One region of the Paenibacillus sp. FSL H7-0756 genome, then DNA from elsewhere that is predicted to be linked to it. Evidence: riboswitches for the same ligand, from Rfam matches in the RefSeq annotation. Region 1 holds a riboswitch; each other region holds the start of a gene.

Region 1 (8,153 bases):
CGGCACCAAGGGTATCGAAACCCCTAACACCTAGCACTCATCGTTTACGGCGTGGACTACCAGGGTATCTAATCCTGTTTGCTCCCCACGCTTTCGCGCCTCAGCGTCAGTTACAGCCCAGAAAGTCGCCTTCGCCACTGGTGTTCCTCCACATATCTACGCATTTCACCGCTACACGTGGAATTCCACTTTCCTCTTCTGTACTCAAGTCACCCAGTTTCCAGTGCGACCTCAGGTTGAGCCCAAGGTTTAAACACCAGACTTAAATAACCGCCTGCGCGCGCTTTACGCCCAATAATTCCGGACAACGCTTGCCCCCTACGTATTACCGCGGCTGCTGGCACGTAGTTAGCCGGGGCTTTCTTCTCAGGTACCGTCACTCCGGTAGCAGTTACTCTACCGGACGTTCTTCCCTGGCAACAGAGCTTTACGATCCGAAAACCTTCATCACTCACGCGGCGTTGCTCCGTCAGGCTTGCGCCCATTGCGGAAGATTCCCTACTGCTGCCTCCCGTAGGAGTCTGGGCCGTGTCTCAGTCCCAGTGTGGCCGTTCACCCTCTCAGGTCGGCTACGCATCGTCGCCTTGGTGGGCCGTTACCCCACCAACTAGCTAATGCGCCGCAGGCCCATCCCCAAGCAGCAGATTGCTCCGCCTTTCATTCTCTCCTCAGGAGAAGAAAGAAATTATCCGGTATTAGCTACCGTTTCCGGTAGTTATCCCAGGCTTGAGGGCAGGTTGCCTACGTGTTACTCACCCGTCCGCCGCTAAGTCTGAAAGGAAGCAAGCTTCCTCTCAAACTCCGCTCGACTTGCATGTATTAGGCACGCCGCCAGCGTTCGTCCTGAGCCAGGATCAAACTCTCCAAATTGGTATTTAGAAAGAGCGATTGCTCATTTTGAAACATCTGACGAGAATTTACATTCTCTAATTTGGATCTCACCGAAGTGATTTCCTATACTCACTCGTTGTTCAGTTTTCAAAGATCAAGCTCGTTGTCAGCGCCGCTCACCGCGTCACCAGCAACTCTTATAATATATCACGTTCATCCGAGCAATGCAAGCTTTATTTTTGAAATCACTTATTTAAGTAATCTCTCATTTCCTTTGCCGCTCAACAACGCTTATTTATAATAACCTATCCTTCTATTAAAAAGCAACCTTTATATAAATAAAAATAACCCGCTTAATAATTAAGCGGGTTATTCTCAGGTAATGCTATAGTTCACAGCTATTCTTAGTAGAATTTCGCTGCAGTATATTTGCTTGCTGATTTGACCAGTTCAGTTGATGCTGTGTTTTTACCCAGACCTGCATCGACTGTAGTATCAATCGTTACCCATTTGCCGTTCAGGAACACTTCATTCCAGGCATGGTATGAAGTTACATAGCTTGTATTTCCCATAACCAATTTGGTTGGAATACCTTCACTGCGGAGCATTGTAGCGAACAAGGATGCGTAATCGTAGCAGATTCCTTTGTTGGTAGCAAGCGTGTTATCGTTGTTCGGAATATAATCTGTGCTTACGCTGTTAGCCAAAGAGTAATCATATTTCACGTTAGTTACGATGTAATTGTAGATAGCCTTAACTTTGTCTGCATCTGTAGTCAGACCCTTTGTAAGCTGAGCTGCCTTTTGAACGGATTTATCGGAAGAACTCCACTTTACATTCTGTACGGAGCTCAAATATACGGCATTCACATTGCTCATGGAGAGAGATACAGTCTCGGAAGACAGTACTTTGTACTTGTTGCCGGTAGTATTCTCAAGAACAGAGACCTTATAAGAGCCATTACCTTGTTGCAGCGGGAACGTCTCGTTCGGTTTGGAAGTGTATAAGTTGTAAGTATAGCTGTTGTTGCCCTTGGTAATCATGAGCTTCATCTTCTTATCCTTAGGAACATCGTACGATACCCCGATAATCCCTTGATCAAGTTGTCCAACATTTAACCAGCTTGAATCTGCATTAGCGGCTTGAGCAGTGCCTGTCTGTACAGAAGTGACGATCACAAAAAGTGTAATCAACATTAAATAAAACTTCTTCATGGATAAAACCCCTTTCGGTAGCTGGCTGCCATTCTTACGGGAAGGCCCTTTAGCTTTGCGTCCCTACCTTTCGATAGGTTTGCCGTTATCGTATAAGCTTTATCTGTCCAATCTACTACCACATAATGACAGATTCTGAATTAAAACAAACAAAAAAAGCCTCTTCATTCGGTAGCTGGCTGCCATCCATGACGGGAAGGCCCTGTAGCTTTGCGTCCCTATCTTTCGATAGGTTTGCCGTTATCGTGTATTAGCTTCTGATAGTTCTATCTTACCATACCTCTATCTATTATCAAGACCCAAATTGCTAGATTCCACCACAAATATACTAAAATTTTATGTTTTTTCGACCTTTATCGCCTTGTCTTGATGGATTCAGGTCAGCTTCGCATGAATGATAAGTCTGTGGGTCGGGTTGACAAGCGGATCACAGGTAATAAGGGTCAGAATCTTATCATCATCCTTTCCCTTCAGTACCGAAATATCAGTAGGCTCTACAATAGATACATCATATACAACATATTTGTATTCCTGGCCGCTTGTAATAACAGTAATGGTATCCCCTTTACCGACCTCATCCAGTCTGTTGAACAGCCGCCCTGCCGTTCTTGACCGGTGTGCCGCAATCGCTGCATTGCCTACCGCGCCAATCGGAGCTGTCTCCTTCATATGCGCCGCAGCATGCTTCATATTAGTCTTGGTGGCGCCCTCCAGTACAGGCAGCTTCAGATCGATTTTGTCAATTTCAATAATGGCAGTGATCTTGCCTCCAACTTCAATCTCGGGCGCTGTAGTGGGCACCGGCTCTTCTGCACCAGACTCTTCCGCCAGCAGCTGGGTGACTTCCGCATAAGGCTTGCTCAGATCCTGGCTGGCAGGAGCGGTAGCCGAAGGAACGATTTCACTATAGGCCTGTTCGGCCTCTTCCAGCAGCTTCTGCTGCTGACGGTCCTCGTACCATTCGCTTCCTTTGGGGTAGAGCATAATCAGGACCCCGGCAAGTATAATCAAATAGGATAACTTCCGCATGACAATCGCCTCCGCAATATAGAATAAGTACTCCCGCCGCAGAATACGGGGAAGATATACTGTCTCTTTAGAATACCCATTTCCGGCTTCCAAAGAAATTAATGATCACTGTTATGAAGGTAACCAGCACCTTGGCCAGGAGCACCTGTATCCCCAGCCGGTCAGTCAGAAGATGAATCAACAGCACCGAAATGCCCAGCACCAGCAGATTCAGCACAATAAATCTCACCAGCTGCATCCGGTCAAAGCCGCCATTCCCGCCTCTGTCCCTTCCCTTAAAGGTCACCTTCTTATTCCAGAAAAAGCTGTTGGCCGTCCCGGCGCTATAGGAAATAATCTGTGCAGGGGTGTTAAGCATCCCCAGGGAATGCAGCAGGGTAAATACCGCAAAATCTATGAATGTGTTAAGCAGGCCCACCGCATTAAATTTCAGAAACTGGATCATGCCTGCGCGCCAAGCCTTATCTTGCATAATCGCTTTCCTTCCGGGTGTCTTCAGACTCTGTATCCGGGTAGCCTCTGGTCTCGCGCACGATATAGAGCGGTCTATCCTTTGATTCGTCATAGATCCGTCCGATGTATTCCCCAATGACGCCCAGCAGCATCAGCACAATGCCGTTAAACAACAGGTTCACCCCGACAATGGACGCCCAGCCCGGCACGGTCCAGGAGGTGAAGACCTTCTGGAATAAGACCAGGAACAGGTAGATGAAGCTGGAGAAGGACAGGAAGAAGCCGATATAGGAGGCGATTTTGAGCGGCTTATGCGAGAAGGAGGTGATTCCGTCGAGCGCAAAGCGGATCATTTTTTTGAGCGGATATTTCGTCTCCCCGGCGTAGCGTTCCTCCCGCACATATTCCACCATGGTCTGCCGGAAGCCGACCCAGCTCACCAGCCCCCGTACATAACGGTTCTTCTCCTTCAGACCGCGCAGCACATCGCAGACCTTGCGGTCGATCAGCCGGAAATCCCCGGTATCTGTGGGAATCTCCACACTGGTCATGCTGCTGAGCAGACGGTAAAAGATTTTGGCCGTAACCTTCTTGAAAAAAGTCTCTCCGTGGCGCTTCAGCCGCTTGGCATAGACTACCTCATAGCCTTCCTTCCACTTGGCGATCATCTGCAGAATGACCTCCGGCGGGTCCTGGAGATCTGCGTCAATCACCACGACAGCCTGACCTTCAGCATAATCCATGCCCGCCGTAATCGCCACCTGGTGGCCGAAGTTACGGGAGAAGTCAATCAGCTTGACATGCTCATCCCTATTACTGATTCCGCGCATAATCTCAGCCGTACGGTCCCGGCTGCCGTCATTGACGAACACAAGCTCATAGGTATCCCCGCACTCATCCATTACTTTTTTGAGCCGCTCGTAGGTTACCTGAATGACTTCCTCCTCATTATACATGGGCACAATTACACTATATCTGGCCTTCACAAGGGTTCCTCCTAAATTTATTGTAAGCCACAGCTTCTTTGATGCGCCTCTTCAACATCAGCTTTCAACAACTATGGGCTCTTACAGCTCCCCTCCTAGAATACCCAGGAAGGGAACCAGCGAAGTACTTGAATGATATAACTGCTGTTCACCTGCATGCCGGATAAGACCGGATAGAACATTACAAACAGGATGGCGGCAGCCGCAACATAGGCGTACCGCAAATATCTGGCACCCTGGAACCTGCTGTCAAGCAGCTTCAGGATGTACACAATGGATAGAATCATAAACGGCACCATCGCAAAGTAATGGTACAGGAACGTCTCACGCGGCACAAGCATCCAGGGAACATATTGTGAGAAGAAGGCGATCCAGATCATATACAGGTTCTTGTCCCGGCGCTTCACAGTGAACCATACGGCGGCCAGCATTGCGAAGATTCCTGTCCACCAGATCAGCGGATTGCCCATGGTAACTATGCTGCTCGTTTTGCCTGCGGGTAAGCCTTCGCCGCCGCTGAAGAACCACACGGGACGCTTCATGAACGGCCACTCCCACCAGGAGGAGGCGAACGGATGTGTTGCTACAAGCTGGCTGTGATAGTTGTACATATTCTTCTGGGCATCAATCAGGCCCTTAACGGTGAAGCCCTCTGCTGATGCAGACAGTGAAGGAATGAAGGACAAACTATATACGATACCCGGAATAACAATGAAGAATCCTATACAGCTAACCAAGGTGATCACTGTATTCTTCCAGAAGAACTGATCTGCGGTCCTGCAGGCGGCTTTGAGTTCCTGTCCGCCCAGCTTGCCTTCAGCCAGCAGACGTCCGGCAGCCTTGTATTCTCTGTAGCGTTCAAAAAGTACCAGCGCAAGCATAATAGCAAGCCCCGCGCCTCCGTAAATCACGATCCACTTCGAAGCAACCCCGATACCGAAGAACAGTCCTGACCAGAACAGCGGAACAAGCGTTGTCCGCAGCGGCACCCGGTAGAAATTCATCGTGAAATACCGCTGCATGAAATAGAACATCAGCATAATGAAGAATACACCGTACACATCGATGGTTGATATCCGCGTCTGGGTGAAATGCATGAAGTCCAGAGCGAACAATCCTGTTGCCAGTGCCGCATAGGTAGTCTTACGGAACAAGCGCATGGCCATGATATAGATCAGCGGCAGCATCGCAATCCCGAACAAGGTGCCTATGATCCGCCACCCGAACGGATTGACGCCGAACAGCTCCATTCCTAGCCCGATCAGCAGCTTGCCAAGCGGCGGGTGCGTATTCTCATAAGGAACAATATTATGATAATGCTCATAAGCCGTACGGGCATGATAGATCTCATCAAAATACGTACTGTTCATGAAATTAGAGTTCTCCGGTATGACGGACTGCTCATCGAACAGATTGGCCGGCGCTCCTCTTTTAGCTGCTCCCGAATCAGGTGTTACGCTTGCTATGGTCAGAGGGACCTTCGGTGCCCCCTGCTCATAGAAGGCCATCTCGTTAAGAGTGAAGCCTGGAGACGTAACCGAGAGCTTAACATATCTTGCGGATACGTTAAGCGGCTGGCTTTTCCAGATGAAGACATTGCCGACATCCTCGCTTACCTCAAGCGGGTTGCTCCAATTATCAGGGGTCTGGCTGAATTCCAGCTGAAACTTCCCGGTCCCGACACCACCGAAGACATTAACCCGCTCCAGCTGACGGGCCTGCCCCAGATCCACATAGAAGCTCTCACCGCTGGCCGCCGGCTCCCACAGAGTCTCAGGTGCCTTGTTATCACCCAGATGATAGAGGGCAAGCGCTCCGTACAACGCGGTGATGCCGAGCATCCAGATCCAGTCTCTGCGCTTCAGCTTCAGCGGAGAACGCCGCTCAGCAGGGGCAAGCGGCTTGATGCCTTCTGCAAGCAGCAGATCTGCTGCGTACGCCTCCTTAGGGGTAACCGGCTCAGGTAAAAGCTTCGCAGTTCGGCGGATATATACATCGTATCCAATATAGAGCAGATATATCGCAAGAATGATAGTGGTAATAGCTGTAACCAGCACAATGCCGTCAGCCGGCGGATTTCCGCCGGTATTCAGGTACGCCAGCGTATAACCAACATTGATGTACTGGGTCAGAGAGAACCCGAGGAACAGGGTCAGGAACCGCCGGTCCCGGCTCTCCATGAAGGCGAATAAGGACAGGATCAGTACCGGATACAAGTAACGCTCATGCATTTTGGTACCGAATACGAAGACAATCGTGATCAGCACCATAGCGATGAAGTAGGACTTGGAGAGATCCTTGCGGTCCTTGGTATTGAAGGAATAATACGCTGCAAGTGCAACTGCTACCAGGATGAAAATAAAGCCCCAGATACGGTAAGGGATGCCGAGCCAGGTCACGTCCAGCGCCGACCACATCGGATCGGTCAAGGCATACAGGTTGAATGCATTCACTGTGGAATACGGATAGGAGGACAGTGTGCTTTTGTAAAGGTTAATCAAGCCTGCAAACCCGCCGTTGTTCCAGAAGAACGGGGCTGCGAGGACAAGAAAAATCCCCAGTCCGTACAGGGCGCCCAGCGCAAGCTGCTTCCAGGCCCGGTGATGGTAGAAGGCAAGCAGCAGCACAGGTGTGAAGATCAGCGCCTGCGGCTTGATCAATGTAGCGACGGCAAAGAAGACCGCCGCACGTACAAAGCGCTTATCAACAACCCCCATTATACTGAGCAGCAGGAAGATGAGGAAAAAGGAATCCGCCTGCCCCCAGGCTGCCGAGTCCATCAGCACAGCCGGATTGAACAGGAACAGCATCATTAGTCCCATAGCCAGCCCGGAGCCGAGCCTTGTACGCGCGCTCTTATAGATAATCCAGCCAAGCACCAAATCAGAGAGCATCGCAGGCAGCTTGAAGAGAACCGTCTCGGCACCTGATCCGCCCGCAAAATTAAACAATCCGCGCAGCAGGCTCAGCAGGTATAGCACATATAAGTACCCCGGCGGGTAATCAGCGAAATAACCTTCCTCATAGAATTTGCCCGGTCCAAGGTCAGTCAGGCGCTGGCCCCAGGCCATGAAGGTGTTCATATCATTCTTGTAGCCCTGGGCCGTAAGGCCGATCCAGATCCGCAGGATGAATGCCGCCCCGAACAAAACGTACAGCCAGCGGGTGTAGATTACATCCTCCTGTCTCAGCAGACGCTCACTGCGGAAGGCTCTTGTGTATAGAAAAGCAAAGAACAGGCAGAAAGCTCCAGAGAGCAGCAGCAGCTTGGCCGGAGATACCTTATGCGGCACTTCCTCCGGCTTGCTTCCTCCATCCGCATCTGCCGGGGGAGCCTGGGCTCCGCTGTCCAGCGAAATTATATTCGATCCCTCCGGCACTGTATCCAGCTTCTCTACGGACAGATCATCGAAATAGGCCTTGCCCTGAACCAGATTAGCATAGCCGCCGAGCGCAGCGCCGATTCCGATCTCGGTCTGCTCCTTGCCGGTCTGGCCGATGAACTCCAGACGCTGCCATTCACCGCCGGTGTCGCTGGTAGCGGGGTAACCGCCCCCAATGCCTACCGGGAAGATGTTGGCCCCGATTCCCCCGCCTGCGATGCTGGCTATTTTGACATATCCAGAGATTCTGTAGTAGC
Region 2 (8,153 bases), on a different contig from region 1:
GCTATGTCCAAGTATCTTGTACGTTGATATCCATTGTCCCAAAGGGTTCTTGAGCCTGAAGTCATAACGGCTGCATGGTCCAAGGCGATATCGTAGATCATTTGTCTTGTTGATAGATCAAAGCGAATATTCTTGAGCGTAATTCCTGGCATATCCAACGTAATTTCCGCAATATTACCCATGTCCGGAACATATTCAGCCGTTTTTATGAAACCATCGAAGTGGAGATCTGCAAAGCTAATAATATTAGACTCCCCTGCTGCTTTAACCTGTGATCCCCCTGGAAATAGAATCAACGTAACCATTAAAAAAACACATAAAATAGATATCCATCTTTTCAGCATATCCTTCATAGTTCCTCTCCTACCGCTATTAAATCTACTCTATGGTATAGGTTACTTTAGTAAATTGATTCGTCTTCGCATTGAAAATAATCGTGTTCATCGCAGCCTTATTGCTCATTTGTACGCTGAAGACAATTTTCCCCGGTTCAAACTGGATTACATTCACTGGTGTTCCTGCTATACTGCCAATCTCAAGCTCTATGTCCGGGGTCTCTGCGCGCAAATCCATGACTTCAAGATCATTGGCATTATAGGTGACTGTAACTCTGCGCTCGGATTTGTCACTTTTATAAGGGATGATCATTACAAAATTAAGCTGAGTATCCTTTTCCGGCTTGATCGTTACTGCAGGAGTCGTTGTTTTCTTCAAAAGCTCTGACCAGTCGCTGGTGGCTCCTGCATTCTTAGCCCGGACACGATAAGCGTGCATTGTATTGGGCTCAAGTCCGCTGTGTGTGTATTCCAACTGATTGGAATTCGAAATCACTTGTCCATCTACTTCCAAATCATAGCCGGATGCACCATTCACGGAATCCCAGGCAAGCTTGACCGAATTCACAGTAACTTCGCCTCTAAAATTCTTAGGCACCTCTGGTGCTGTAACCCCAGTTACAATCGTAGTCCATTCACTCCAATCACTTACGACCTGAGTGTTCTTGGCCCGTATCCGGTAATTGTGCTTAGTGTTTGGCAGCAATCCGGTGTGTGTAAAAGTTACCTTGCTACCATTGTCTATAATTGTACCGTCCGCTTCAATTTCATAGCCGGTGGCTCCCTTAACGGAATCCCAGGATAATCGGATTTGATTGCTCTTGGTCTCAGTCTTTACGTTTCCCGGAATCCCGAGTACGGTTGAAATCGTCAGCGGTTCGCTCCATTCTCCAAGGAAGCTTCCCTGCTTCGCTCTGACCCGATAATTATGCCAGGAATAGGGTTCTAATCCAGTATGCTTATAGGATAGCGATTCTTCGTTATTCAGAACTTCACCATCTACCAGGAGATCATAGCCGGTCGCACTCTCTACCTTATCCCACGTAAATTCAATACTTGTATTCTTGGCTAAGGCCTTCAGATTAGAGGGTTTGCCGAAGGTAGTGGTTGCAGATACGTATCCGCTCCACTCGGCAGCTCCCGCCGCATTTAAAGCTCTTACCCTATATTTGTGGGTGGAGAAGGGTGCCAGCTTCTTATGGATGTAGAGGTTATCCGTAACATTAAGAATGGTTGCCCCATCCAGTTCAATATCGTAACTTAGCGCACCTGCAACTATGTCCCAAGTTATTGTAATTTCGTTGCTCTTCGCTGAAGTCTGAATATTAGCAGGAACGCCGGCATGAGTGGAGTAAACCATCGTTTGGGTCCAGCTTCCGACTCTCTCATCATTCTTCGCCCGCACTCTGTAGGTATGCTCTGAATTCAATGCTAGCTGTGAATGTGTGAATTCTAGCTTCAATTCATTATCCAGAACGTCTCCATCTACCTCGATGTCATACCCCGTTGCTCCGGTAACTGGGTCCCATGCCACATGCACAGAGCTTCCTTCCACTTGTGCTGTAAGATTCTGCGGAACTCCAGGCAAAGTATGCACGGTGATGGTATTGCTCCATTCACTGATTCCATCATCGTTCTTAGCTCGTACACGATAACTGTGCTTACTGTTAGATTGGAGACTTCCATGTATATATGAATTATCCAGGATGTTATTATTTACGGTTCCGTCTACCTCCAAATCATAGGAGGCGGCTCCTGATACAGCATCCCAGTGCAAATGAATTGACTGCTCGTCTGCCGTTCCCTGCAGCTTAGAAGGTACTCCAACCAGAGTAGTCTTCGTAACCACTTCACTCCATGCCCCTGCTCCGCTGCTGTTCACCGCCCGGATTCGGAATACTTTGGGCATGTTCGGATTCAGATCAGTCTCCTGGTAAGTTAGCACGGCTCCTATATTCTTCGTACTGTTATTAACCTCGATTTCATAACTGGAGGCACCGATGACCGGCTCCCATTCGAGAGTAATGGTATGGCTTGTTGCATTCATTTGAATATTCAGTGGTGCAGCTGGCAAGGTCCAATAAGATGAAGTGATTGACCACTCCCCTTTGATGTCGCCACTGATTGCCCGGATACGATAGAGATGTTCAGTTCCCGGACTAAGCTCCCCCTTGGAAAAATCAGGTTCACTGCCGAGGACAGTAACCTCCTTATCGAATTCCACTTCATATCCATCTGCATTAAACAAAGCAGGCCAGTTCAATGTAATGGCTGAGTCTGTTGCACTAGCATTTATTGCTGGTATAGAAAAAGGTCTTAAAGATACAGAGGGAATCACTTCACGGGTCTGTTGCTCGCTCTCCCACGATAAGCTGGCCTGAGGATTCCCCATATCATTAGCGTATTCCATCTTCAGGTCATATTTTTTCCCCGCTTCAAGCTGGATGGTGCCTTGCTCCACATGCTGCTTCGTTGTCCAGGCATCCACCAGGAGCTGATCATTCACCCAGAGTCTGACTCCACCTGACGTTCTGGCGGAGAAGGTATATTGATCTGTATAGTTAGGTTGAATTTGCCCTGTCCATCTTACTGAGAAATGCTGGTCTGCTATCCCCGGCACACCCAGAACAGGTGGGCCAGCCAAAGAAATAGATTCATCCACCTTCACGGCCTTCTTGCCCGTAAAATCATTGCCGCTGTAATACTCGGCCTTAAGGCCCGACAGAACATACTTCAACAATGTACGTCCAGCTTGCTCATTCCCCGTATGTATTATAGGTCTTTGGTTCGAGATGACATTTCCGCCTACTGCAAATAATCCGCCTGTGGTGATATTAAGATGATTATTCACACTGACGTTGTCCCGGACAAACAGATCTCCCTGCGCTACATTTAGTTCTGCCCTTGAATTATTGGAAACCACTTCTCCAATAGACATTTCTTCGTCTACATTCATAGTTACCATAGTATTGATATTCATATTGCCTTGTACTACTATCCGTTCCGCGGATAGATCGAGCGAACCATTGTTATAGACCAAAGAACCTGCAAACAATTCATTATCTACATGTACATTGGAATTATTATTTAAATGCACCGTCCCCTGTACCCATAGATTACCTAGATTCTCATCTGGTACAGGGTTGATAACATTAACATCCAACTCCGTATTGGCATTTAATCCTCCACGGAGGATTAGCGACCCGTACACCGTTACATTCAGCTTCCGGTTCGTATTCATGCCGTCGACGATTACAATGACAGGCTGTTCTGCGCTTCCGAACGTCACGCTTGATTCTAAATTCAATTGTCCGACTGCAATAATTGCAGGCTTCTTGCCGCTGGAGCGGATAGAGCTTTGAATAGCTTCAATATCCGAATTTCCTATTGCCACTGCATGTTGGCTAACCTGCTGTATTTGTTGTTCAATAGATTTTATTTGTTCGCGGATATGGCGGGAGATTTCTACCTGCAGGCCGTTCACCCTAATAAAAGGCGGAGCGTTGTGTATGTTGGTCATGCTTCCCGATAGAAGAACTTTGTCACCAACAACCTTATTGGGTTCAAAGGGCATACTTATTTGAGGCGGTATCAAGGCGGGAGTGTATGTATTAACCAATGAAAGTTCTATGCTATTGAGAGCCGTCTCCATTCCAGCAGCATTGATTTGACTTAACGTGAGTCTTCCATCTTCGACAGCAACCTTCTTCTTGACTGTTCTATGCTGCCCTGCTTCAAGAGTGAGTCCGTCCATCACTTTGATATTCTCAACAGAAAGGGAGTTGTTGCTGCTATATACAGAGTCACCTACGGTTACCGAGACTTCATAAGTACCATTGTCTAGTGCAATTTCCCATTTTCCATCCGGATGGATTCGTGTAAGGCTACTTATGCCGGAGTCATCGTATGTATCTCTTGAGACTGTTGCATCGGTATGATCCATGTTCCAGCCGTAGGAGTATTGGTTTTTGACGCTAAAAACGGCTCCAGAATCTGCAAGCTCTCCGTCCTGTACAGGGGCTTCTTCGGGCTGAAACCGGATCCTGAGAATACTGTCCTGTGCGGAAATTTTCATCCCTGAGAATTCTACAAAAGGTGCAAGAATTTGAGCCAAAATGATAAAACACAGTACCTTACATATAAAGCTTTTCCTATTTGTCATAAAAGACCTCCGCTCATTTAACACTTCAATTAAAAAAGGGCGCAAAAAAACCACCGGAAAGAGCGGCCCGGCTACCATTCACAGATGGGTATCTCCCGCCCTGTGGTAAGGCCCGTGGCTTTGCGTCCCTGACTTTCGTACAGGTTTGCCTTTTTAGTTCTAATGGTTAAATTCATGCGAAATCATTTTGAATTCACTTCAAATACAATCTGTACTTACCTTGGCAATAATACCCTATATTTGAATCATATAATATTGTTATTTCTGTGAACATTTAAACCCAGCATCTTCCGCACCACCACCCAGCTCCCCAGCGGCGCCGCACCTAGCAGCAGCATAAGCAGCGTAATGGTCTGCGGAGATTGGTCCAGTGACAGCACGGCGATGAAGATCAGCAGACCAAGGAGGCGGCCGCTCATCAGGCTAAGCTCTCTTAGCACTACCAATTCCACGCGTTTGCCGGCGCTCTCCTCGGACACTCCCATAAGGTCGAAGCTGGTGGACAGCATCGGCAGCATGTAGAGCGGCAGGCAGAGTGAGGTCCCGATTCCCATGATCAGGAGGGTGGTAAAATTCACCTTCCACAGCAGCGGAAGAAGGAAGGCGATGAGCAGCAGACTGCCTGCCAGCATACCGCCGAGCCGGGCACGGGGCTTGAACCATCTGCCGGCCGCATAATAGCTGATCAGGGAGACGGCGGAGGTCAGCAGGGCGAACTGTCCCAGCTTGCTCTCCTCCTGTGCAGCAATGTAGACGAGCAGACCGATCAGGAAGGAGAATACGCCTTCCCGGATACCCTGGAACACTAGCGCCGCCGCAACTGGCCGCCAAGGACTGCGCCTGCGGGTAAGCTCGCGCCAGGGCTCCAGCCAGAGATAGGCTTCGCCGCGCGGCCGTTTGCGCAGCCAGAAACTTAGCACAGCAGCCACCCCATAGATACATAAAGACAATATGAATACCATACGGTAGCCTTGTCCGCCTTGCCAGCGGGAGATCATCCAGCCGGACACCCAGGGGCCGGCTATTCCCGTCAGGGAACCCAGCAGACCCATCCACCCGTTATAGAAATCGCGGTTCGCAGCGTCCGTAATCTCGAAGAAAACAATGTTAAATGCCAGCCAATACAGCCCGATGGATAGCCCGAGGACCCCACCCAGCGGCCAAATATAATGCACTGCTTCTTCGCGAAGCCACAGCACCAGCAAATAAAAAAAGCCCGATACGGCAATTCCCAGCCGCAGGGCATTCATTTTGTTATGTTCTTTCACCCACTTGCCGCCCAGCCAAAAGCTGAGACCCACGGCAAGCTGCTGGGCCACGGTGAACCAGCCGATCATGGCGAAGTTCTGCCGGCTTTTCCACAGATATACGTTGAGGAACGTCCCTGCAAGCACTGTAGCCAGAAGGTATAGCCCGCCTACAGCCAGCAGCAGCGCCGCCTGTCCCCGTTCTGAACCTCTCATGCTTAACCCTCCCTGCTCGTCCTAAGACACTTCATCTATAACTAACATGTCCAGACGGCAGGGAAAGCATGAATCCGATATTTATTCGGCTGCGGTGCTGAGATTGCGGACAAGCTGGATACGGTCTTCCTGCGCCAGACTGTGCTGGACATGGAAGCAGGAAGGGCATACGTACAGATTCAGCGCGAAGGGAGGCTTCAGCACGGCTGCGCCGCCCAGCGCTTCCGGCGTTGCCGGGGTGAACCCGTTCACCTGCTGCGTACCGGAGTGAAGCATCAGCTCATGGCATTGCGGACATTCCGGCGCTTCCAGCTGGGCAGCCAGAATTGCCGAGACCTTGTCCTCATAACGCTTCAGGTCATAATCGTCACCGAACTGGGTCAGCGTCCCCCATACAGGCACCACGCTATCCTTGTCGTCGTCATCCCACAGATTATCGTCGCTGATCTCTTCTTCTCCGGAAGCTTCCGCCGTATCCGGCTCTTCATCCTCCAGATCCTCTGCACCTATTGTCACTGTGCGGTAACCGCTAAGCTCGTTGTTGCAATGAGGACAGGTATCCTCGGGTCCAAACTCCTCATCCCATACAATCTCGGTATGGCACCATGGGCAAACTGTTGTCTCCATCTGTATAATCTCCTTCGCTTACTCACATTCGGTTCAATTCACCGTTAAATATATAATGCCGGCCGCTACAAAAGCCAGGGCTGAAAAAAACAGAATCCGAATCAGCAGCTTCATCTCCCTGCCCCCTAATTCAGAATATGGCCGCGCCGATAACATAGGACAAGGATATGGAGAGCAGCATGGCTGTCAATCCTACCGCCCGGTTATCCGCAGCAATCTCTTCATCAATTGAAAAGACCGGAGTAAAAAACTCGAACAGGAAGTAAGCCAGCAGCAGCAGCAAAAAGCCTACAACCGACCATTTCATCGTCTCATAGATCGATGCCCCTGCTTCAATGCTGAAGCGTAAGATGTTGCAGATTCCGAAGATTTTGCCTCCGGTTGCCATAGCTACGGCCACATTCCCCTTGCGGATTTCTTCCCAGCAGTTGTATTTCGTCACCATTTCGAAGAAGGACAGAAAGACGACCAGCCCCAATATGGCGACAGTGAAGTAGCCTAGCAGCGCCCCCAGCGGATGTTCCAGCAAAAGATCAATATTATCCTGCACTCTTTTCCCTCTTTCTGCCGGACTAAGGGCGTTACTCCAGTTCAGCTACCGTCACACCCGCGCCGCCTTCATTGTAGTTCCCGAGCCGATAGCTTTTGACATGCTTGTGCTTGCGGAGGTATTCCTGTATTCCTGTCCGCAGGACTCCCGTCCCCTTGCCGTGGATAATGGAGATCTGCCCCAGATTGCCGAGAAAAGCTTCGTCGATGAAGCGGTCGGTCTCCATAATGGCTTCCTCCAGGTTCGCACCGCGCAAATCGAGCTCACTACGGATATTCTCATCGCGTGTACGCTTGACCGTTGTGGCCCTGCGCAGAGCCGGAGGAGGAGCATCCGGTGCGGAGGCCAGGAATTCCAGATCACTCAGATTGACCTTCATCTTCATGATGCCGAACTGTACAACAGCTTCCTTGGTACCGCTCAGCTCAACCACAAGGCCCTTCTGATTCACATTCGCTACCTTAACTTCATCCCCTGGCTGAATCTTGCGCGGCGCCTTGACCGTGCTGCGCGGCACAGCCTTCTTGCGCGGTGCAGGCTCTGCTTCATCCAGCCGGCGGCGCGCTTCGATCAGCTTATGTTCCTTGACGGATGCGCCTTCCTCCAGCGCCAGGCGGCGCAGGTCGCTGATAATCTCTTCAGCTTCCTTGCGCGCCTTGGCCAGAAGATCGCTGGCATCCTTCTCTGCCTTCTCCAGACGTTTGTCGCGTGAGCCTTCGAGCTTCTCCAGCTCCTGCTGCTGCCGCTTGCGGAATTCTTCCGCTTCGCGGCGAATCTCTTCCGCCCGTACGCGTTCGTTCTCTGCGGTGAGCCGGTTCTCCTCAAGGGACGCAATCATATGCTCAACGCGCATATCTTCTTCCTTCACTTCGCCGCGCGCATGCTCAAGGATCGCGCTTGGCATCCCGAGGCGTTCAGCAATGGCGAACGCATTGCTTCGTCCAGGCACACCGACCAGCAGCCGGTAAGTGGGACTCAGGCTCTGCACATCGAATTCCATGCTGGCATTAATAACG
Region 3 (8,153 bases), on a different contig from region 1:
GAGGATGATTCACATGAAAATTGCGATCGCGCACGATTATTTAATCCAGATGGGCGGGGCGGAACGGGTGGTGGAGGTTTTTCATCACATGTATCCGGAAGCTCCGATCTTCACAACGGTTTTTAACGGAAGCCGCCTGACCGATAACCTCAAAGATGCCGATATCCGGGCCTCCTGGCTGCAGAAGATTCCGGGAGTGAAGCGTAACTTCAAAGGGGTGCTCCCGCTCTACCCCATGGCTGTCCGCGATTTGGACTTCAGCGGGTATGATATCGTTCTTAGCTCCAGCAGTGCTTTTATGAAAAGCATCCAGGTGCCCGAATCCACCTTCCACCTGTGCTACTGTCATACGCCGATGCGTTTCGCCTGGGACTATGACACGTACATGGAGCGGCAATCGAATTCAGGTTTATTCAAAAGACTGCTCAAGGTGTATATGCAGCGGCTCAAGAACTGGGACCAGCGCACCTCCAAAAATGTGAACCAGTTCGTCGCCAACTCCTCGGTCGTGAAGACGCGGATTCAGAATTATTACCACCGGGATTCCGATGTGATTTTCCCGCCGATCAATACGGCCCGCTTCACCAGCTCCCCGAGCATTGGAGATTATTATCTGATTGTCTCGCGGCTGGTCTCCTACAAGCGGATTGATCTGGCGGTGGAGGCGTTCAACCGTAACGGGCTTAAGCTGTATATTGTCGGGGACGGACCGGACCGTAAGCGTCTGGAAGGCATGGCCAAAGGGAATGTATCGTTTCTGGGCCGGCTGGAGGATGAGGAAGTCACAGGGCTGATGTCCCAGTGCCGGGCGTTTGTTTTTCCCGGGGAAGAGGATTTCGGCATCACGCCGCTGGAGGCGAATGCTGCTGGAAGACCGGTCATTGCCTATCAGGCCGGGGGAGCGCTGGACACGATTATTCCATACGTTAACGGCGTGTTTTTCCAGCACCAGGAAGTTGATGATTTGCTTAAGGCCATTGATGAGGTGGAGTCCTATGCGTGGGATATCGACCAGATTATGGGCCATGCACGCAAATTCGATGAGCAGGCGTTTATGGTTCAGTTCAAGCAGTATGTAGAACAGGCCTACGTCAATTTCCTAAAAGGAGGATGAAAGTATGAAACTCGCAGTGATTGGTACCGGCTATGTAGGACTTGTATCAGGCGTATGCTTTACCCTAAATGGAAATCATGTCATCTGTGTGGATAAGGATGAGGAGAAAATCAATAAGCTGAACCGGATGGAATCTCCCATCTATGAGCCGGGCATTGAGGCCCTGATCGAAATGAATCTGCGCGAGGGCCGGCTGAGCTTCTCGTCCGATCTTCAGGAGTCGGTCCGCCGCTCCGATATCGTCATTCTTGCCGTGGGTACACCTTCCTTGCCGGGCGGCGAAGCCGACCTGAGATATATTGAAGGAGCGGCTGCTGAGATTGCACAGGCGATGGAAGGCTACAAGATTATTATGACCAAGTCGACCGTCCCTGTTGGCACTAATGAGCGTATCCGCCAGCTGATCTCCTCCCTCACGAATCATCCCTTCGATATCGTCTCTGCGCCTGAATTCCTCCGTGAAGGCTCTGCCATCCGCGACACGCTTCATCCCGACCGGATCGTCATCGGACTGGATAATCCGGCCCTTGAGCCAACGATGCGCGAGCTTCATCAGGGCTTCACAGAGAATGTATTCGTCACGGATATCCGCAGCGCCGAGATGATCAAATATGCCTCGAATGCTTTTCTGGCGACAAAGATCTCCTTCATTAATGAGATTGCCAACATTTGCGAAAAGGTAGGAGCAGATGTCACCGAAGTCGCAGGCGGCATGGGGATGGACCAGAGAATCGGTTCGACCTTCCTGCAGGCCGGTATCGGTTATGGCGGCTCCTGCTTCCCGAAGGACACCAATGCGTTGATCCAGATTGCCGGTAACGTGGATTATGAGTTCAAGCTGCTCAAATCCGTCGTTGAAGTCAATAAAGGCCAGCGCTTCATGATTATCTCCAAGCTGCATGAATCGCTTGGCAGCCTGCGCGGCGCGGTCATCGGCATCTGGGGGCTTGCCTTCAAGCCCAATACCGATGATGTCCGCGAGGCCCCGGCCCGTGAGATTGTTGAGGCGCTGGTAGCCGAAGGCGCCATCGTGAAGCTGTATGATCCGATTGCGGCCGATAACTTCCGCAAGGAATACGATCACCCGCAGCTCCGCTGGTGCGGACTGGCGGAAGAGGCTGCCGAGGGCAGCGATGCTGTCTGCCTGCTGACCGACTGGAGCCAGTTCAAGGAGATCAACCTGCACCAGCTCGCCGGAACCATGCGCCGCCAGGTGCTGATCGACGGCCGCAACGTCTATAGCAAAGAGCAAATCGAAGGCACCGGCCTCGAGTACATCTCTGTCGGCCGCCCGCAGATGGGCGGGCTTAGCGGATTCTCCGCCAGCGTGGCTGGCGCGGTGTAAGGCCGGCTCAGCCTTGCTGAACGCGCCACGCCGGGGGTGGTCTGCGCGGTGAAATAAGAGGTATAAATCCCCTTGAATGCGCCGAAAGTGGGCTGCGCGGTGAAAAGAGAGGGATAAATCCCCTTGAATGCGCCGAAAGTGGGCTGCATGGTGAAATGAAGAGCATTAGTGCCCCTGATTTCTCGAATGTTGGCTAAATGAGCAAATGAAGAGCACAAGTGCCTGTACTTAAACTAACCAGCTTCTGCCGCCGCAAACTTATGCGGCGAGCCCTTGGCACAAGAGTCTTGAATTCCGGTCTTGAATTCCATTGTCTTGGATTCTCTTGTCCTATACTCTTGTTCTTTCCAGCCGCTAACTCAGCGGTGACGCCTTGGAACAAGCGGCACTTAAGAGTCTTTGAGCCTCTGAGCCTTTGAATCTTTCGCCGCTGGAACAATATAGCGGCAGCCCGGCCCCCTTGCCGCTACAACAAGCGGCAATACCCGGATCTTTAGCCGGGAGCTTCGCCTGCGGGCGAAGCGGATATAAAAAGTAAAGCCGGTTATGAAATGGAGTGGAGAGGAATTTTGGAGCTGTAGGAGCGTTAGCGTCCGCCTTTGTCTCCGGATGTTATCTGCTGCAAGCAATATAATCAACAACATCTGGAGACAACAGCGGCCGTAAGCCCAAAATTCCTTGCAGCGACCCTCATAACAGGCGGGATTTTAACACACAGCCGAAATAAGAAATACCCAATAACAATACGATACGGAGGGTTCACTATGAAACTAGTACTTCTATCAGGCGGCTCCGGCAAGCGGCTCTGGCCGTTGTCCAATGATTCACGCTCCAAGCAATTTCTGAAGGTACTGGCAAGTCCGGCAGGTGAACCGGAATCAATGGTACAACGGGTATGGAGACAGCTGGAGGAGAACGGCATGGCCGGGTCCTCTTATCTGGCGACCGGACGCAGCCAGGTGGAGATGATCCAGAGTCAGCTCGGCAGCGAGGTGCCGATCATCGTGGAGCCGGAGCGGCGGGATACCTTCCCGGCCATTGCGCTGACGGCGGCCTATTTGTATTCCATCGCGGGGGTGTCTCCAAGCGAGACCGTGGCGATTCTGCCGGTGGACCCATACGTGGAATCCTCCTTTTTCGAAACGGTGCTGCAGCTGGAGAACACCATGCTGGTGAGCGGGGCGAACCTGGCGTTGATGGGCGTAGTTCCCGAGCATGCTTCGGAGAAATACGGCTACATTATTCCAACCGGCGCAGATGCGGGAGCGAATGGTTATCTGCAGGTCAGCCACTTTCAGGAGAAGCCGGACCGTGTGCAGGCCGAGGAGCTGATCAGCCAAGGCGCGCTCTGGAACTGCGGGGTGTTCGCCTTCCGTCTGGGTTACCTGCTGGATATCCTGCAGCGCAAAGGATTGCCGCTGAATTACGAGGAGCTGCAGAAGCAGTATAAGCTGCTGTCGTCCATCAGCTTCGATTATGAAGTGGTGGAGAAAGAGGAGAACATCGTCGTGCAGCCGTACGCCGGATTCTGGAAGGACCTGGGTACCTGGAACACCCTTACCGAAGAAATGAGCAGCAACCATGTCGGTAAAGGCTTCGTAACAGCAGACTCCGAAGGCACCTGTCTCATTAACGAGCTGGATATTCCGATTACCGTGATCGGGGCGAAGGATCTGATTATCGCCGCCAGCCCGGACGGTATTCTGGTGACGCACAAGACCGAGAGTCCGCGGATCAAGGAAGTGCTGAAGTCTTTTGAACAAAGACCGATGTACGAGGAACGCCGCTGGGGTCATTACAAGGTGATAGATTATGTGAAATATGATGAGGGCAACGAGGTGCTGACCAAGCGGATTTTCATCAATGAGGGTAAAAATATCAGCTATCAGCTGCATCACAAACGCAGTGAAATCTGGACCTTCGTCAGCGGGGAAGCCAGTATTGTCATCAATGAGAAGATGCATACGGTGAAGGCGGGAGATGTGGTGCGGATACCGGAAGGGACCAAGCATGCCATTCTTGCTCTTACCGATGTGGAGTTCATTGAGGTGCAGACGGGGTCGGAGCTGGTAGAGGAAGATAATATCCGTATTACTCTGGACTGGGAGGATATAGCGCTACATCAGTTCATTTCGTAGGTCTAACTTATCTATTTAACCATTTGTTACAGAATCAAAACAGGTACTCGGAACTATTTATTCGGAAAAATTCGCGTTTGCTCTACAAAAAAATTGCATAAAGACGATAATTTACGGTAAGAGGGATTGATCCTTCCAAAACGACAAAGGCAAACCTGATCGAAAGACAGGGACGCAAAGCTATAGGGCCTTCGCAAGAGTGGCAGCCTGGCTACCGAAAGGAAGAGAATATTGTGAAAACTTACCGTAAGTCTCGTTTGCTCTGCGCTGTGCTGTCGCTGGCCGTGGTATTGTCTGCTGTACCTGTGGGACTGGGAATCGCCCCTTCCACCGTCAAGGCTGCCTCCTCTGAAGGAGCGCCGGTGAACCCTAACGCCTCAGCGGAGGCGGTCAAGCTGCTGAATAATCTGTATGGTATCTCGGGAAATGGAATCATTACAGGCCAGCATGACTATTTCGAGAGTCCGGATGAGCTGAGCAACAAGCTGAAGGGAACAAGCGGACAATACGCAGCACTGCATGGTTATGAGCTGGGAGCAATCGGTGGGCAGAGTGAGAGCGGAGTAGCTGCACAACGCAAAAATATCGTCTGGAGTGCGACGAACTGGTCCAGAGCGGGCGGCATTGTCGCCATGACCTTTCACCAGAATCTGCCGGGCACCAAGTACGAATGGTCCAATGTGCAGAAGTCAATCACCCAGGCGCAATTTAACAAATACGTAACCCCCGGAACGCCAGAGTATAATGCGCTGATCACCGATTTGGATAAAGTAGCTGTCTCTCTGAAAAGCCTGCGGGATGCTAAGGTTCCGATCCTCTGGAGACCTTACCACGAAATGAACGGCGGCTGGTTCTGGTGGGGGAAGAAAGATAATTTTACATCCCTGTGGAATATTATGTATGACCGGTTCGTGAACGTTCATCAGTTAAATAATCTGCTCTGGGTATGGAACCCGAATGCGCCTAATGCAAACTCCGATCCCTATCCGCGGACTTATCCGGGTGCGGACAGAGTGGATGTGCTGGCAGCAGATATATATAATAACGACTACTCCAATAAATATCATGATGATCTGACCAGTCTGGCTGGCGGCAAACCGATCGGCATCGGCGAGAATGGTGAAATGCCGAACATCTCGAAGCTGAAGCTGAATCAGCAGAATTACGTGTTTATGATGAACTGGGGCAAGATGCTCTACGAGAATAACAGCACAGCTACGATCAAGAATTTTATGAATGACAGCTACACACTGACCCGTGACCAATATAAGGCCTGGTCTGCTCCGGCGGCGGCTCCTAAGCCAACCGCAACGCCGACGCCTACAGCAACGCCGACGCCGACACCGACACCGACGCCAACCGCAACGCCGACACCGGCGCCAACCGCAACACCGGCGCCAACCGTTGCGCCGAAGCCGGTCCCAACCTCCGGTGATCCGGAGAGTAAGCCTGCCCAGAATGGCTTGCTTGGAGAATACTTCAAGAACATGACGCTCTCGGGAACACCGGTTATGGTCCGTAACGATGATGTCATCAGCTTCAATTGGCGTCAGAGTACTCCTAATGCCGCACTCGGCGTAGATTACTTCTCGATCCGCTGGACCGGCCAGATTAAGCCGGCTTACAGTGAGAGCTATCAGTTCTATACTACATCGGATGACGGTATCCGCTTGTGGGTGAACGGTACAGCCGTCATTGACAGCTGGGTTAAGCAGAGCGGAACGGCCCGCACAGGAACCATAGCCTTGACTGCCGGGCAACTATACGATATCAAGGTAGAGTATTACGAGAATGCAGGCGATGCGAATGTCCATCTGATGTGGCAGAGCCCCAGCCAGGTGAAGGGAACCGTACCTTCAAGTGCACTTTTCTCCAGAGCAGGCAACACATCCATACCTGCTCCGGCTGCAACAGCAGTACCGACAACGGTACCAGCAGCGACAGCAGTGCCAGCACCGACAGCAACGCCGGCACCAGTAACGACACCAATGCCAACACCAGCACCAACACTGACGCCAGCACCGACACCAGTGCCTACGCCAACGCCGACAGCGGCTCCTGTTCCCGTTCCTTCTCCTACAGCAACACCGGTGGATCTGCCGGTAGAAGTCCCTGCTGCCAATGGGTTGTACGCGGAATACTTCAATAACATGACGCTATCGGGCGAACCCGCTGCAGTGCGCACCGATGCGGTGCTTGATTTCAACTGGCGCCAAGGCTCGCCGGATGCCGCTATCGGCGTAGACTTCTTCTCTGTCCGCTGGAGTGGCAAGATTAAGCCGCTGTACACAGAGACGTATCAGATTTATACCCATTCTGATGACGGTATCCGCGTACGGGTGAACGGTGAGCTTGTGATTGACAGCTGGGTGAAGCAGAGCGGCACCGAACGCATGGGCAGCATCAGCCTGACCGCAGGCGAGCTGTATGATATTCAGGTAGAGTATTATGAGAATCAAGGGGATGCAAAAGCGCGGCTAATGTGGCAGAGTCCGAGCCAAGCCAAAGGTACCGTTCCGGCAAGCGCGCTGTTCCTCCCGTCCGCTTCCTAAGCTCATAAGGTCCGCAGCTGTGTTCATCATTGGCGCTGTTACTGGTTAAGACGTTACAATTATAAATCCTGTAAGCCACTCTTAATGGCCCTGCTTACCAGCAGGGCTACTAAGCTATAGAAAGGCAGATAATCCGGGAGGCTTAACCTCCGGGGCCTGCCTGAGAGTGTGGCTGGAGAAAGGAGATTACATTGAACACTTACCGTAAGTACAGGCTATATACAACTATTTTTCCTCTAATCCTTATCCTTTCATTACTTCCATGGGGGGAAGGGCGCAGTCTGCCCGCAGCCGCCAAGGTTACGGCACCTGCCGCCCCCGCTCCCATAAAGCCCATTAATCCTTCGGCCTCCAAGGAGGCTTCCGCACTGTTAAGCTATCTTAGTAATCTTAGCGACAAGGGGATGATATCCGGCCAGCATGATTACCTGGAGAGCCCCGATGAATTCAATAATAAGCTCCGCACAACAAGCGGCCGCTATGCCGTTCTGCATGGCTATGAGCTGGGAGCCATAGGCAACCAGTCTAAGGAGACCATTGCCAGACAGCGTCAGGCTGTCGTGGACAGCGCCATACGATGGCATGAGGGCGGCGGCATTGTCGCCATGACCTTCCATCAGAATCTGCCGGGAACCGCGCCGGTATGGACCAATGTGCAGAAGCCGCTTAGCCAGGATCAATTCAAGCAGTACGTCACTCCCGGAACGCCGCAGTATAAGGCTTTGGTTGCTGAGCTGGATGAAGTGGCCAAGTATCTGGGTGAGCTGCGCGATGCCGGAGTTCCGGTGTTATGGCGGCCCTATCATGAAATGAACGGCGGCTGGTTCTGGTGGGGGCAGAAGGATGACTTTGCGAAGCTCTGGGACCTGGTCTATGACCGCATGGTGAAGACGCATAAGCTGAACAATCTGCTGTGGGTGTGGAATCCGAATGCCCCCAACAAGTCGTCTGAGCCGTATGCCGCCTATTTTCCCGGCACCGCCAAGGTGGATATTCTGGCCGCC
Region 4 (8,153 bases), 1.2 Mb from region 1:
ACCATGCCCAGGGACAGATCCGGGGAGGCATACGCCACTTCTCCACCGGCCTCCGGACTTAACAATCGCAGCATCAGCCGGAGTGTTGTAGATTTCCCGCAGCCGCTCGGTCCGAGAATCGAAATGAACTCATTGCGGTATACGTCAAGACTGACCTGATCCAGCACAGGCACGTTGCCGAAGGAAAGAGAGCAATTGCGCAGGGAGAGCATCGTTTCCCGGGTACCGGGATGCTGCGCGGAGGCAGCATCCAGCTGTTCTTTGATCGCTGTTGTCATTATCGGGTCCCTCCTTATTTCAAAAACTCGTTGGTGAACAATCCGCCGATGTCCTGTTCCTTTTTCACAAAGCCCAGCTCGACCAGATTCTTCTGCAATGTCTCCCAGGACGCCTCGTCCATTGAGCCCAGCGGAAGCTTCTCCGGATCAAGCAGCGGAATGCTGGCCTTCATCATATTGACCTCATGCTTCAGATCCAGCTTCTCGCCATATTTCAGACCGAATTCCGCTGCCTCCTCCGGATGCTTGACCGCATAATCCCAGCCCTGCATAGATGCCTGCACGAAGCTTGCGACCATCTCCGGGTCCTTCTTAATAACAGACTCCGTAGTGAACAAGGTATCGGCATAGAAATTGATGCCATAGTCGTTCGGATCAATAATATTCACTTCCTTGCCTTGCTCCTCTACAGCCAGCACCTCATTAATGACATATCCGGGCCAAGCCTTGACCTGACCGGTTAACAGCGGACTCAGATCATATTTGACCGGCATCTCTTCAATTTTCGAAGGTTCGATGCCCGCACTTTTCTCCATGGCACGGAAGGTCAGCTCTTCGTTTCCGCCCAGCTTAATGCCTACCTTTTGCCCGATAAGATCCTCCATTGTCTTGATCCCGGACTCTTTGAGCGCGAACATGACGAACGGGGTTTTGCGGTAGATCGCAGACAATGCTTTGACCGGGACGCCTTTCTCTCTGGCAATGACGACCTGGTCGGCACCGGTAACTCCGAACTCCTCACTGCCGGAAGCTACCATCTGCACAGCCGGGAAATCCGAGCCCCCCGGGCGGATCTCAACATCCAGCCCCGCTTCTTTATAGAAGCCTTTTTCCACTGCGGTATAAAAGCCGGCAAACTGCGCCTGATGAATCCACTTCAGCCGGAGCACCACCTTTTTCAGCTCGCCTGAGCCTTCTGCTCCCTGTCCTTCGGCCTTTCCGGCATCCGTATTGTTACCGCAGGCGCTCAGGAGCAGCATTAGCGAGGTTAACAGCATCAGTGCTTTCGTTCTGGACTTGTTCCACATGGTAATTCCCCCGTTTATGAATGATTTAGTATTGCTCCAGCGCCTTCAGCACCGCTTGCGAATCACTTACACTGCCGAACACCCCGCCCTGCATTTGAACCATATTCAACGCCGCCAGGTGATTCGCTTCATCCGTCGCTCCCGTGCAATCCGCAAGGATCAGACACTCGTACCCCCGGTCATTGGCCTCCCGCATCGTGGTGTGTACACAGACATCGGTAGTAATACCAGTCAGAATCAGATGGGTAATTCCTTTATTCCTCAGGATCAGGTCCAGGTCCGTTGCGTAAAAGCTCCCTTTGCCCGGCTTGTCTATAATGTACTCTCCGCGGGCAGGCGCCAGCTCCTCAATGATCTGCCAGCCGCGCTCCCCCCGTACGAGGATTCGTCCCGCCGGTCCTTCGGAGCCGATCTCAGCCCCGATCTGGCGGCTGCGCCACCGTTTGTTCGCCGGCAGATCCGACAGATCCGGCTTATGCCCCTCGCGGGTATGAATCACGGTGAACCCTTCGATGTCCCGGATACGTGCCAGCAGCCGCTGAATGGGCTGAATCGCCCGCGCCGTTAATGAGAGATCATAACCCATTCTCTCGACGTAACCGCCCTTGCCGCAAAAATCCGTCTGCATGTCGATAATCATCAGCGCTGTCTTCGCCGGGTCCACTGCCCCGTCATAAGGCCAGATGTAAGGTGTTGCTGCAATCTGCATGGTTTATGCTCCTCTCCTGATGTCGCTATCTCTATTAATGTTAGTTTAGTTAACATTAACTCGCGTTTCTTTGGTATGAGTTAGATTATATTACAATGAATTTGCGATGTCTTCGGTTTTATTACGAAATAATACACTGAATGTTTGTGTTTATTTACATAGTTAACACATACATTACATAATCATTCGCAATACTGCTTATTAAAAAGGAACACTCCGGGTTTTGCCAAGCCCAAGGTGTTCCAACAGTTGAATACCCGCATTTCTTCTCATCTTCCTCTTCCATAAGCTGTAAGCGCTGGGAAACCAGTTTTTTTGTCGAAATAGAGCTGCATATTTCGAGTTTTTTGATAAATAGGCATAATATAGTTGAAAAATAGCTCTTTAAGTACTAGAATTAAGCTTGTTTGCAGAAGTTAATGACGCATAAGAACTATTTATGATTCTTTTTGTCGATTGCAGTCGATCACAATTCATCACCTCTACAGGATGTATATCATTGATCTATTTCTAAAGGCAAACTTCCCGAAAGGGCAGGACGCAAAGCTATGGGCCTAAGAACGCCAGAATCCGCGTTTACGGTTGCCAGGCTGCCAATAGAGACCACTTAAGCCAGCTGTTCAGGAGGAAGACTTCCGGGCTTGATGATGTTCTTTTTCTGTACGAATTGCCATTGATCATACGAAAAAGTGAGGTTACAACCATGCCGCAGCAGGATATCGAACCAAGCCGATATGAATTCGTAGAGTCCCTGATGCTTGAACGTAAAGGTCTCCTGGATTCATTCTCTGTGGAGGGCCGGACTTCTGACGGGACAACTGGAGATAAGAATGGAATTATCCTCGTGCAGGACAACCAGATATTCATTACTCCCCCGCTCCCCGGAGGCGCTCCCGCCCGCATTTCTGCGATCCACCCTGTTGTCCTGAAGATCAACTGGAAGACCGTTACAGAGCCAACCGAGGTGACCAAGTCAGATTATATTACCTGGGAGATCTGCGAGAAGCCGCAGTATGAAATTACCGTATCGCCTGACAAGCTCAAGGTCCACTTCACTTTATACCGTGCAGAGAAGTACGCCTGGAATCTGGTTAACTGTCCCGCCGCCTTCGAGGCGGTCGTCCGTGCCCAGCCCAACCCGGCGGTGCTGCTGTCCACGCTCACCATAGAACAGATTATTTCTTCACTGGACAACCGTTTCATTCTGCGCAGCCTGAACATTCCCGCCCTGTACGCGGAGCTGGAGAATCCTACATATCTTCCCGTATGCATCGCAGAAGGAAGAGCTCCGCTGCCCGGCAAGGAAGCCCGGCTGGAATTCCTGCTGCCGGAGCATACACTGGAGGGGAACAGAATGCTTGGGGGACAGGAATCCCCCGCTCAGAAGCCTGCGGAACCCTTGGAGTATCTCCGTTTCCCGGGAGCTCCCTTTACCTTTGCAGGTGAGGTCTTCGCCCGCAAACTGCCGCCGGAGGAAGGCATTCCCGGCCTCGACACAGACGGAAGGGTTCTGCCCCCTCCCCCGCCGCAGGATATCTACTTTGCTGCCGGCAATCATGCCAAGCTCCTTCCCTGCGGTAATATCGTAGCCAACCACACAGGCAGACCCCGCATCTGCGGAGGAAGCGGCAGCATCCGGATCTGCGACTTCCCTCCGCTCTGTCTGCTGACCAGAGAGATGACAGAGCCTGCGGGCGACGTTATGTTCGCAGGCGACATTATTGTACCGGGAGATCTGGAAGGATCTGTACGGATCGAAGCCCTGGGGAATGTGTACGTCTATGGCGATATCCGCCAATCTACGATTATAGCCACCGGCAGTATTTATGTTAGCGGCCAGGTTACCGGCAGCGGCCTGTACGCCGGATATGCCGGGGTACAGCAGCATCGTCTGCACAGCCTCGCAGGACTGCTGCGTATAGAAGTGGACGGACTGCGTGAGGCGGCACGCCAGCTGGCCAAGAACGTAGAGTCCCGGCAGCAATCGGTGAATTACGGTCTGGTGGTCATGCTGCTGCTGGAGGATAAATACAACCACCTCGATAGCCTGATCCGCGATCTTGAGGCTACCCTGAGCCGTATGAACGGAGAGTTCGGCTCCGGCACAGACCCGCTCCGGCATATGCTTGAGGTGTTCACCCACCCGGGGCAATTCACCGGATACATTACGGATAGTGTCCTAAGCAGCTTCTCCAGGCTGCTCCTCAAGCTGGGCGAGGAGATCGAACTGCTCGAGGAGGAGCATGCAGTAATTAATCTCGCCCGTTCGCAAGGCAGCCGCCTGGAGTCCGGCGGCAAGCTGCTTGTGCGGGATTCTTGTTAAGTACTACTAGATAAGGAGAAGTGAGAGCATGCGATATAACCGTCTAGGCAATAGCGGCCTTCAGGTGTCCGCCCTGGGTCTTGGAACCAATTCATTCGGTAAACGGGCAGATCAGGAGACCTCGGTCCGCATTCTGCACACCGCTATGGGTCAGGGCATCAATTTCATCGATACCGCCAATATCTATGCCGGCTCTGAATCGGAGCGGATCATCGGCCTTGCGCTTGAGGGCAGACGCCATAACGCAGTGCTGGCGACCAAAGCCGGATTGCCGAAGCATGAGGGACCCGGCGGCAGCGGCTCTTCGCGCCATCACCTGATGCAGGAGCTGGAGGGCAGCCTGCGCCGGCTGAAGACTGACTATGTGGATCTGTATCAGATCCACACCTTCGACCCCTACACACCGCTGGAGGAAACGCTGCGCACGCTGGATGATCTGATCTCCGCAGGCAAGGTGCGGTATATCGGAGCCTCCAATTATGCCGCCTGGGAGCTGATGAAGGCGCTTGGAATCAGCGAAGCCCGCAGCTGGGCGAAATACATCTCTATCCAGTGCAGCTATTCGCTGGCTGACCGCACGCCCGAGGCCGAGCTGCTTCCGCTCTGCCTGGATCAGGGGCTGGGCATCATCCCCTACTTCCCTCTGGCGGGCGGTATCCTTACCGGCAAATATGCCGGCAGCGGCAAGGCCCCTGCCGGCTCCAGAGCAGAGACCGATCCGAACTTCCGCCGCTTTCTTACCCCGGAACGCATCTCGCTCGGGGAGCAGGTTCAGGCCATTGCGGAAGGGCTGGGCACCTCACCTGCGGCTCTATCCCTGTCCTGGCTGATGAACCGGCCCGCCGTCTCCACGGTGATTGTCGGCGCGACTACAGTAGAGCAGGTCCAGCATAATTTGCAGAGTCTCTCTGCTTCGCCGGATGCGGAGGTACTTGAGCAACTTGACCAGGCTAGCGCCGCCTTCCGCACCGGCGAGCCGTTTGCGGTCTACCGGCTGCCATAAGCGCTGACGGTAACGTTCATATCTATACACACAAAGCGAGCCCCCGTATACATATACGGAGACTCGCTTTTGTGTTTTTTGGCTCATATTGAATTTGTATTATACCGCAGCGATGAACCGCTCCATATCTTCCTGTACGGTAGTAATACCGCCGATACCAAAGGTATCTACCAGAACCTTGGCTACATTAGGCGACAGGAAGGCCGGAAGCGTAGGGCCCAGATGAATGTTCTTCACGCCCAGATGCAGCAGCGCCAGCAGGACGATCACCGCTTTTTGCTCATACCAGGCAATGTTATAGGAGATCGGAAGATCGTTAATATCCGCAAGACCGAAGACTTCCTTCAGCTTAAGCGCTATAACTACAAGAGAATAGGAGTCATTGCACTGGCCGGCATCAAGCACGCGCGGAATTCCGCCGATATCGCCAAGCGCCAGCTTGTTATATTTGTATTTGGCACAGCCTGCGGTAAGGATCACCGTGTCACTGGGCAGCTCTGCTGCGAAGTCGGTGTAATAATTCCGGCTCTTCATCCGTCCGTCGCAGCCGGCCATGACGAAGAATTGCTTGATCGCGCCGCTCTCTACCGCTCCAACCACCTGATCTGCCACATTCATTACAGCCGCATGGGCGAAGCCGCCGACAATCTCTCCGGTCTCAATCTCTACCGGAGCACTGCAGCTCTTGGCCTGCTCGATCAGAGCTGAGAAATCCTTCTCACCATCAGTGCCTGCCGCGATATGCTGAATTCCCGGATAACCGGTGTTGCCTGTCGTGTATAGCCGGTCTTTGTAGCTGTCCTTCGGCGGTACAATGCAGTTGGTGGTCATCAGAATCGGACCGTTAAAGCTGGCAAATTCCTCATTCTGCTTCCACCAGGCATTGCCGTAGTTGCCTACGAAGTGGCTATATTTCTTGAAGGCGGGATAGTAGTGGGCCGGCAGCATCTCACTGTGCGTATACACATCCACTCCGGTACCCTCGGTCTGCTTCAGCAGCGTCTCCATATCCTTGAGGTCATGACCGCTAATCAGAATACCGGGGTTTGTACCTACACCAATATTGACTTTGGTAATCTCAGGGTTGCCGTAGGCTGCGGTGTTCGCACGGTCAAGCAGGGCCATTACATCCACGCCGAACTTGCCGCATTCCAGCACCAGGGCTGTCAGCTCGCCGCCGCTCAGACTGTCATCCAGGGCAGCAGCCAAGCCTTTTTCCATAAAAGCATGTGCGCCCGCTTCATAGAAGCCCAGCACTGCGGCATGCTCCATGTAAGCAGCCATTCCCTTCAGGCCATAGGTCAGCAGCTCGCGCAAGGAACGGATATCCTCATGCTCCGTAGCAAGCACGCCCACCGTTGCCGCCTTCTCCATCAGCTCTTCATCGGTCACCGCATTCCAGTTCGCCGCGTCATGCTCCGATAAATGGGCCATCACTCCGGCATCGGCCACTCTGCTGCGCCACAGGTCCCGCAGGGCCAGTCCTTCCCGAACCTTCGCCGTGAAGAATTCCGGCACAAAGTTGGCATTGGTAATCGTAGCGAACAAGCTCTCTATAATGAATTTCTCCGTTACCGGATCGGTGATCCCCAGTTCGCGCCCGCTGCGCGCGAAGACGGCAATGCCTTTGAGTGTATATACCAGAAGATCCTGCAGATTCGCTACCTCACTAGTCTTGCCGCACACCCCCTGAATCGTACAACCCGTCCCCTTAGCTGCCTCCTGACACTGGAAACAAAACATTTCGCTCATTACCTGAATCACTCCTTATCATTATTGGAACCGCTCTGTGCCTCGCCTTTACAGTTACCAATAATTGTAGTAGACTTTCGTCTATCAATCGGTAACGAATGTTACCAATCACTACACATCGGGAGGAAAAGTATGAGACCGGAGCCTGCTACACTGCAATCCTGCCTGCTATTTCGCGGAAAGTCCGCAGAAGAGATCGGACAGCTGCTGGATACACTGGCTTACGCTGTCAGCTCCTACCACAAGAATGCGATTATTCTGGCAGAGGGTGATCCGGCAGACCGGCTCGGGATTCTGCTCTCCGGCCGCATCGAGGTGCAGAAGACACACCCCACCGGCAGCAGTGTGACCATCGCGCATCTGAAGGAGGGACAGACCATCGGCGAAGCCGTATTATTCCGCAGGAATAACACCGTGCCCGCCACCGTCACGGCCACTGGCCCCTGCAAGGTGATGTTCATCAGCAAGCAGGAGCTGCTGAGATTATTCGCGGCCGACACCGATATCCTCACCCGCTTCATCGAGAATCTGTCCGAGCGGCTGGTGCTGGTGAACCGGAAGATCGAGAACCTGTCCGCCGGTCCGCTGCGCCGCCGTATCGTAGACTTCCTGCTGGAGCAGGGAGAGCAGCAGGAATCCGATACCTTGAAGCTTCCCTTCAGCCGGAAGGAATGGGCCGAGCATATGAATACCGCCCGCCCTTCCTTGTCGCGGGAGCTGGGATTCCTGCGCGATCAGGGCTGGATCGAATTCAAGGGCAATGAAATCACCCTGCTGAACCGGAGCCGGATGCAGGATTACATCCAGACTCTGCCCTCTTCAGCAGGTAATCTGTAGGAACCGCAAACGACCGAGGAGGATACAAGCATGCCACCGTCCACTGCAGGGCAGATTGACCAACTGCTGGCTGAGCACAGACAATGGTTCGCCAGCGGAGTTACGAGAACCCACGGCTTCCGGCTGGAGCAGCTTCGGAAACTGAAGGAGGCCATCTCACGCAATGAAACCCGGATTATTGCTGCACTGAGCCAGGATTTGCATAAAAGCGAGTTTGAGGCTT

The links. A riboswitch is a leader RNA that binds a small molecule or an ion and turns the genes downstream of it on or off. The one in region 1 is predicted to bind cyclic di-GMP.
Region 2: it holds a riboswitch for cyclic di-GMP, as region 1 does, so the genes downstream of both, NST04_RS31570 (fibronectin type III domain-containing protein) here and NST04_RS00260 (transglutaminase-like domain-containing protein) in region 1, are expected to answer to the same signal.
Region 3: it holds a riboswitch for cyclic di-GMP, as region 1 does, so the genes downstream of both, NST04_RS27505 (PA14 domain-containing protein) here and NST04_RS00260 (transglutaminase-like domain-containing protein) in region 1, are expected to answer to the same signal.
Region 4: it holds a riboswitch for cyclic di-GMP, as region 1 does, so the genes downstream of both, NST04_RS05490 (flagellar assembly protein A) here and NST04_RS00260 (transglutaminase-like domain-containing protein) in region 1, are expected to answer to the same signal.

The regions. Positions count from the first base shown of each region.
Region 1 covers NZ_JBBOVT010000001.1:56,524-64,676, forward strand. The annotation lists rRNA gene NST04_RS00255 (16S ribosomal RNA) at 1-870, opposite strand, end outside; gene NST04_RS00260 (transglutaminase-like domain-containing protein) at 1,236-2,045, opposite strand; cyclic di-GMP riboswitch class I at 2,059-2,139, opposite strand; cyclic di-GMP riboswitch class I at 2,213-2,294, opposite strand; gene NST04_RS00265 (class D sortase) at 2,421-3,074, opposite strand; gene NST04_RS00270 (GtrA family protein) at 3,142-3,546, opposite strand; gene NST04_RS00275 (glycosyltransferase family 2 protein) at 3,536-4,513, opposite strand; gene NST04_RS00280 (glycosyltransferase family 39 protein) at 4,609-8,153, opposite strand, start outside.
Region 2 covers NZ_JBBOVT010000003.1:1,284,018-1,292,170, reverse strand. The annotation lists gene NST04_RS31575 (fibronectin type III domain-containing protein) at 1-353, opposite strand, end outside; gene NST04_RS31570 (fibronectin type III domain-containing protein) at 379-4,542, opposite strand; cyclic di-GMP riboswitch class I at 4,556-4,657, opposite strand; gene NST04_RS31565 (MFS transporter) at 4,743-5,960, opposite strand; gene NST04_RS31560 (hypothetical protein) at 6,042-6,587, opposite strand; gene NST04_RS31555 (DUF350 domain-containing protein) at 6,718-7,137, opposite strand; gene NST04_RS31550 (endonuclease MutS2) at 7,169-8,153, opposite strand, start outside.
Region 3 covers NZ_JBBOVT010000003.1:374,816-382,968, forward strand. The annotation lists gene NST04_RS27490 (glycosyltransferase) at 14-1,114, shown strand; gene NST04_RS27495 (UDP-glucose dehydrogenase family protein) at 1,119-2,459, shown strand; gene NST04_RS27500 (sugar phosphate nucleotidyltransferase) at 3,224-4,597, shown strand; cyclic di-GMP riboswitch class I at 4,736-4,816, shown strand; gene NST04_RS27505 (PA14 domain-containing protein) at 4,831-7,149, shown strand; gene NST04_RS27510 (glycosyl hydrolase) at 7,341-8,153, shown strand, end outside.
Region 4 covers NZ_JBBOVT010000001.1:1,220,193-1,228,345, reverse strand. The annotation lists gene NST04_RS05505 (ABC transporter ATP-binding protein) at 1-278, opposite strand, end outside; gene NST04_RS05500 (ABC transporter substrate-binding protein) at 293-1,306, opposite strand; gene biuH (biuret amidohydrolase) at 1,332-2,015, opposite strand; cyclic di-GMP riboswitch class I at 2,521-2,613, shown strand; gene NST04_RS05490 (flagellar assembly protein A) at 2,689-4,338, shown strand; gene NST04_RS05485 (aldo/keto reductase) at 4,367-5,341, shown strand; gene hcp (hydroxylamine reductase) at 5,441-7,093, opposite strand; gene NST04_RS05475 (Crp/Fnr family transcriptional regulator) at 7,226-7,930, shown strand; partial or broken gene NST04_RS05470 (aldehyde dehydrogenase) at 7,946-8,153, shown strand, end outside.